Regions from separate parts of the Stenotrophomonas sp. YJH_SMC_19 genome, predicted to be linked through region 2. Evidence: riboswitches for the same ligand, from Rfam matches in the RefSeq annotation. Region 2 holds a riboswitch; the other holds the start of a gene.
What was found. A riboswitch is a leader RNA that binds a small molecule or an ion and turns the genes downstream of it on or off. The one in region 2 is predicted to bind cobalamin.
Positions count from the first base shown of each region.

Region 1: it holds a riboswitch for cobalamin, as region 2 does, so the genes downstream of both, btuB (TonB-dependent vitamin B12 receptor) here and AC5P5R_RS12655 (epoxyqueuosine reductase QueH) in region 2, are expected to answer to the same signal.

Region 1 is NZ_JCAFRI010000003.1:231,167-234,523, forward strand. It holds gene AC5P5R_RS05600 (TfoX/Sxy family protein) at 1-94, shown strand, start outside; gene AC5P5R_RS05605 (histidine phosphatase family protein) at 163-741, opposite strand; cobalamin riboswitch at 885-1,107, shown strand; gene btuB (TonB-dependent vitamin B12 receptor) at 1,223-3,064, shown strand; gene gph (phosphoglycolate phosphatase) at 3,165-3,357, opposite strand, start outside.
Region 2 is NZ_JCAFRI010000011.1:31,850-35,206, reverse strand. It holds gene AC5P5R_RS12660 (nicotinate phosphoribosyltransferase) at 1-824, shown strand, start outside; cobalamin riboswitch at 958-1,187, shown strand; gene AC5P5R_RS12655 (epoxyqueuosine reductase QueH) at 1,349-2,035, shown strand; gene pncA (bifunctional nicotinamidase/pyrazinamidase) at 2,092-2,718, shown strand; gene purU (formyltetrahydrofolate deformylase) at 3,006-3,357, opposite strand, start outside.

The DNA of each region.
Region 1 (3,357 bases), on a different contig from region 2:
AGCCGGCCCGGCGTCGGGCCCGGTGCATGAGCAGCGCTTCGATGCCGACGATGACGCTGAGGACAGCGTGGCCGAGGGCGCGGACGAGGATTGAGGCCTCCGCGTTCCTGGGGGATGTGTGATGCGGGATCGGTAGCGCCGGGCCATGCCCGGCGAGTGCGCTCAGGGCTGCTGCAGCTCCAGCAGCTCACCCACCAGCCCGATCTCGCCGCGCTCCAGCCACACCCGCAGGCGCGTGCCGTGGTCGATGCGCAGCGCCCAGCACAGCGACATGGGCAGGCCGCAGACCTGCGACAGCACCATGCGCAACGGGCCGCCATGGCTGACCACCAGCGTCGGCACCGGATCGTCATCATCGAGCAGGCGATCCAGCGCGCGCGCGATGCGCCGCTCGAAGTGGCCCCAGCTCTCGCCATTGGGCGGCGGGAACGCGTGCGGGTCGGCATGGAAGGCCGCCAGTGCATCCTCCGGCAAGTCGAACAGCGACCGCCCGTCCCAATCGCCGAAGTCCAGTTCTTCCCATTCCTCATCCGCTTCCACGTCCAGCCCACGCGGCGTGGCCAGGGCCATCGCCGTATGCAGCGCGCGCAACCGCGGTGAACTGATCACCCGCTCCCAGCGTTGCCCGGCGTAGGCCTCGACCAGCTCCTGTGGCAGGCCGGCCAGCTGCGGTGGATCGCTGCGGCCATCGAGGAACTCATCGCGACCGTTGCCGGCATGGCGGACCAGGTCGAGGATCATGCGCGCGTCCCGGACGGGCGACGCAGGTACAGCGGAAAACGGGCGGACATCGGCAACGGCACCACGGGATCGAGCAACCATTCTAAAGGCACAGCAAAGGCAGTCGCGCAGGCGCGACGCAACGGGACGGCCTGCGATGCCGTAGACTGCGCGCACTTCCAGGTGACCTGCGGCCATGGCCGGCAGGTTGAAACGGGAAGCCGGTGACGCGTGATTCCACGCCAGGCCGGCGCTGCCCCCGCAACGGTAAGCACGTCAGTTCCAGGCAACACCGCCACTGTGCCGCAGGCATGGGAAGGCGCCTGGACGGTGGCCTCGCGCCACCCGGCGGCAAGCCCGGAGACCGGCCCGGAAGCCTCAGGTCGCGATGCGGTGGGCATGGCGCTGGATGACCGTGGCGTGCGCTGCGGCATCGGCGCACGCCTGCCTTCGCGGCTCCTCCCCTTCGCCACGCGGGCGTGCGTGGCACCCGGAGTCCCCCATGAAGCTGCAGTCCCGAATGCTGTCCCTGGCCGTGCTGGCCGCCCTGCCCGCGCTGGCCCAGGCCGCCAATGACACCACCGCGCTCGACCAGATCCTGGTCACTGCCACCCGCACCCCGATCGCCCTGCAGGACAGCATCGCGCCGGCGCAGGTGATCGACCGCGCCCAGATCGAATCCAGCCAAGCCACTTCGCTGCAGGAACTGCTGCGCGGTCGCGCCGGCATCAACCTGGCCAATGCCGGCGGCCTCGGCAAGCAGAGCTCGCTGTTCCTGCGCGGTACCAATTCCGGCCACACCGTAGTGCTGGTGGACGGCGTGCGCATCAACAGCGCCGACCTCGGCCTGGCCATGTACCAGGATCTGCCGCTGGCGCAGATCGAGCGCGTGGAGATCGTGCGCGGCCCGCAGTCGAGCCTGTACGGCGCCGACGCCATCGGTGGCGTGATCCAGATCTTCACCCGCCGCAACCAGGGCGATTTCGCCCCGCACTTCCAGCTTGGCGGTGGCAGCAACGGCCTGCGTGAAGCCAGCGGTGGCATTGGCGGCGGTACCGAACGCGGCTGGTTCGGTGCCGACATCGCCTACCAGCATTCCGACGGCATCGATGCCTGCCGCGGCTCGGCCACGCTGTTCGCCGGCTGCTTCGCCGACGAGCCCGACCGCGACGGCTACCGCAACCTGTCCAAGAGCCTGCGCGGTGGCTACACCTTCAACGAGCAGTGGAACGTGGAAGGCAGCGCCCTGCGCGCCGACGGCAGGAACCATTACGACGGTTACTACAACTATTCGGAAACCCGCCAGCAGGTGCTGGCCGGCAAGGTGCGCTACACCCCGTCCGAGCGCCTGGCATTCACCGCAAACGTCGGCCGCAGTGACAACGAGTCGGACAACTTCGGCGACTTCGGTGCACGTGGCAGCGCACAGACCCACCGCGACAGCGCCTCACTGCAGGGCGATTTCGGCGTGGCCGAGGGCCAGCTGCTGAGCGCAGGCGTGGACTGGAGCGAAGACAACCTGGATGGCAACAGCGCGGGTTACCTGGTCGACAGCCGCCGCAACACCGGCGTGTTCGTGCAGTACCAGGGCCGCTTCGGCCGCCACCAGCTGCAGGCCAGCGCACGCAACGACGACAACCAGCAGTTCGGCAACCACGCCACCGGCAGCGTTGGCTGGGCGATGGAGCTGGGCCACGGCCTGCGCCTCAACGCCAGCTATGGCACGGCGTTCAAGGCACCGACCTTCAGCGATCTGTACGACCCGTGGAGCGGCGTGCCGACGTTGAAGCCGGAGAAGTCCAAGAGCGCCAACCTCGGCGTTTCGCAGCAGGGCCAGGGCTGGCACTGGGGCCTGGACGTGTATGAAACCCGCATCGATGACCTGATCACCTACGATGCGGCAACCTTCAAGATGCAGCAGGTGGAGAAGGCCCGCATCCGCGGTGCCGAGCTGACCGGTGGCGTGCTGCTGGCCGGCTTCGACATCAACGCGCAGCTGAGCTACACCGACCCGCGCAACCGCACCGGCGGCAGCACCCAGTTCGACAACTGGCTGCCACGCCGCGCGCAGCAGACCGCGCGCCTGGACATCGACCGTCGCTTCGGCGATTTCCGCGCAGGCCTGACCGTGCAGGGTGCCGGCAAGCGCTACGACGATGCCGCCAACACGGTGAAGGTGGGAGGCTACGGCACGCTGGACCTGCGCGCTGAGTACGCACTGACGCCATCGTGGTCGCTGCTGGCACGTGCCGCCAACGTCTTCGACCGTCGCTACGAAACGGTGGCATGGTTCAACCAGCCCGGCCGCGAGTACCAGTTGGGCGTGCGTTACCAGCCGAAGTGAGCGCAACGGTCATGGTGGTGCCGGCCACTGGCCGGCAACATCATGACCTTCGGCAACGCATTCCGGGTTGCCGGCCAGCGGCCGGCACTACCCCTCTGCTTCAGCCCCGCAACCCCGGAAGTTCACGCAGGTCGTCGATCACCGCCACCGCATGCGCGGTGGCCAGGTCCAGGCCGCGCGGATAGCCGTAGCGCACCAGCGCGATCGGCATGCTGGCCTCTTCGGCGGCGCGGTAGTCGGTCAACGAATCACCCACCATCAGGCAGGACTCCACCGGCAGCCCGAAGTGCGCG
Region 2 (3,357 bases):
TGGTCAACTTCCTCGGCACCGATACCGTGTCGGCGCTGTGCCTGGCACGCGCGCACTACCACGCGCCGATGGCCGGCTATTCGATTCCGGCCGCCGAGCACAGCACCATCACCAGTTGGGGCCGCGAACGCGAGGTGGACGCCTATCGCAACATGCTGCGCCAGTTCGGCAAGCCCGGTTCGATCGTGGCGGTGGTGTCGGACAGCTATGACATCTACCGCGCGATCAGCGAACACTGGGGCACCACCCTGCGCGATGACGTGATCGCGTCGGGCCCCACCCTGGTCATCCGTCCCGACTCGGGTGACCCGGTGGAGGTGGTGGCCGAAAGCCTGCGCCGGCTGGATGAAGCCTTCGGCCACAGCCTCAACGGCAAGGGCTATCGCGTGCTCAACCACGTGCGGGTGATCCAGGGCGATGGCATCAATCCGGACACCATCCGCGCGATCCTGCAGCGCACCACCGACGACGGCTACGCCGCCGACAACGTGGCCTTCGGCATGGGCGGCGCCCTGCTGCAGCGACTGGACCGCGACACGCAGAAGTTCGCGCTGAAGTGCTCGGCGGCACGGGTCGACGGTGAGTGGGTCGATGTATACAAGGATCCGGTCACCGATGCCGGCAAGACCAGCAAGCGTGGCCGCATGCGCCTGCTGCGCCGCCTGGATGACGGCAGCCTGCATACGGTGCCACTGCCGGCCAACGGCGACGACACCCTGCCGGACGGCTTCGAGGACGCAATGGTGACCGTGTGGGAGAACGGCCGCCTGCTGCACGACCAGCGGCTGGACGACATCCGCACGCGGGCGGCCGTGGGGCATTGAAGGCGCATCCCGACCGGGGTCAGAGCCCGCTGCGTGGCAGCGGGATCCGACCCCTTCCTTCCGCTGGGGTCGGATCCCGTTGCAGCGCAGCGGGTTCTGACCCCTGCGCTCTTGACCGGCGCCACCAACAGGTCCACCTTGCACACGCCGAAGGTATCCCTCCCATCGCTGCGGCGCGGGGAGGGATTTAAACGGGAATCCGGTGAAGGCGCCTCGCGCGTCCATTCCGGAGCTGCCCCGCAGCGGTGAATGGAAACGAATCCCGCCAACAGCACTGGGCTCGCGCCTGGGAAGCGGCGGGTAGTAGGTGGGCTGCGGCCCGTGTCCATCAGCCCGAATACCGGCCCCGGCCGGGGGACACGACCGTCCCCTGACTCGACCTGGAATCTCCGCGGGGAGGTTGCCGGGGCCGTCGTCGTCCTGCGCGTGCAGGCGGCGTGGCCGCGCGCGTCCTGTTCACGGTATCCGGCCAGACCCGTTCACCCACGCGCTGATGCATGGACCACCGCCGTTGCCGGCGGTCCATGCGGTACCTGACGATGACCGAGCTCCAACGCCCCACCCTGACCCTGCCCGCCGACGGCAAGCGCCTGCTGCTGCATTCGTGCTGCGCGCCCTGTTCCGGCGAAGTGATGGAGGCGATCACCGCCTCCGGGATCGACTACGCGATCTTCTTCTACAACCCCAACATCCACCCGGTGAAGGAGTATGAGCTGCGCAAGCAGGAGAACATCCGCTTCGCCGAGCAGCACGGCATTCCCTTCATCGACTGCGACTACGACACCGACAACTGGTTCAGCCGTGCACGCGGCATGGAAAACGAGCCCGAACGCGGTATCCGCTGCACGATGTGCTTCGACATGCGCTTCGAGCGCACTGCGCTGTACGCGCACGAGCACGGCTACGACACCATCAGTTCTTCGCTGGGCATCTCGCGCTGGAAGAACATGGCGCAGATCAACGACTGCGGCATCCGCGCCGCCTCGCGCTATGAAGGCCTGCAGTACTGGGACTACAACTGGCGCAAGGGCGGCGGTGCCAGCCGCATGATCGAGATCAGCAAGCGCGAGCAGTTCTACCAGCAGGAATACTGCGGCTGCGTGTACTCGCTGCGCGATGCCAACCGCCATCGCCGCGAGAATGGCCGCGAGCGGATCAAGATCGGCCTGTTGTACTACGGTCAGGACGCTGGGACGCCGCAGGACGATTGACGCGCAGGCATGGGGCGGCCACGCTGGTCGCCCCTTGAGTTCGTGCTGGATCTGCCATGACCGCCCTGCCCGCCGATGTCGCCCTGCTGGTGATCGACCTGCAGCCGGACTTCATGCCCGGTGGCGCCCTGACCTGCGACCAGGGCGATGCGCTGGTGGCACCCATTGCCGATCTGCTGGCGCAGCGCCGCTACCGCACCGTGGTGGCAACACAGGACTGGCACCCGGCCGACCATGCCTCGTTCGCCAGCCAGCACCCCGGCCAACGCCCGTTCGAGACGATCCTGCTGCACGCGCAGCCGCAGACCCTGTGGCCGGACCACTGCGTGCAGGGCAGCGCCGGTGCCGCCCTGCACCCGGGCGTGGACTGGACCGTGGCCGACCTGATCCTGCGCAAGGGCACGCGCCAACAGGTGGATTCGTACAGCGCCTTCCGCGAGAACCACGGCCCCGATGGCGAGCGCCCGGCCACCGGCCTGGCCGGCTGGCTGCATGAACGCCGCATCCGCGAAGTGCACGTATGCGGCCTGGCCCGTGACTACTGCGTGCTGTGGAGCGCGCAGGACGCGGTGAAGTCCGGCTTCCGGGTGAAGTTCCTGTGGGAGCTGACCAAGCCGGTGACCGAAGCCAATGACGCGATGGTGCGCGAGGCGCTGGGCAAGGCGGGAATCGCGATCGTCTGAGGCGTGACCGCCGGGCATGGCCCGGCGCTACCGCGCACGTCGCTTATGCCGCCTGCGCGCTCCTGCCCACAAAAACACAATCGATTCATCCAGCCCCCCAACTACGCCCCCCTACAGATCGCGGGACGGCCGAACCGGGGGCTTTTCATTGGATGAAACCAGGATTCGGTAGTGCCGGCCGCTGGCCGGCAACCTCGGGACCTCTGCAGTTACCGGCCAGCGGCCGGCACTACCGGATAGCACCCGTGGTAGCGCCGGGCCATGCCCGGCGGACGCGGGATGGGCGATTACCGGAACACCACCGTGCGATGCCCATTGAGCAGGATGCGGTGCTCCACATGGCGGCGAACCGCGCGTGCCAGCACCAGCGATTCGGTATCGCTGCCCAGCCGCACCAGTTCACGCGGTGCCATCGCATGGTCCACGCGGGCCACGTCCTGTTCGATGATCGGGCCTTCGTCCAGGTCCTCGGTGACGTAGTGCGCGGTGGCGCCGATGATCTTGACCCCACGCGCGTGTGCCTGGTGGTACGGCTGCGCGCCCTTGAAGCTGGGCAGGAAGCTGTGGTGGATGTTGATGGCACGGCCGGCCAGCGCGCGGCACAGCGTGGGTGACAGGATCTGCATGTAGCGCGCCAGC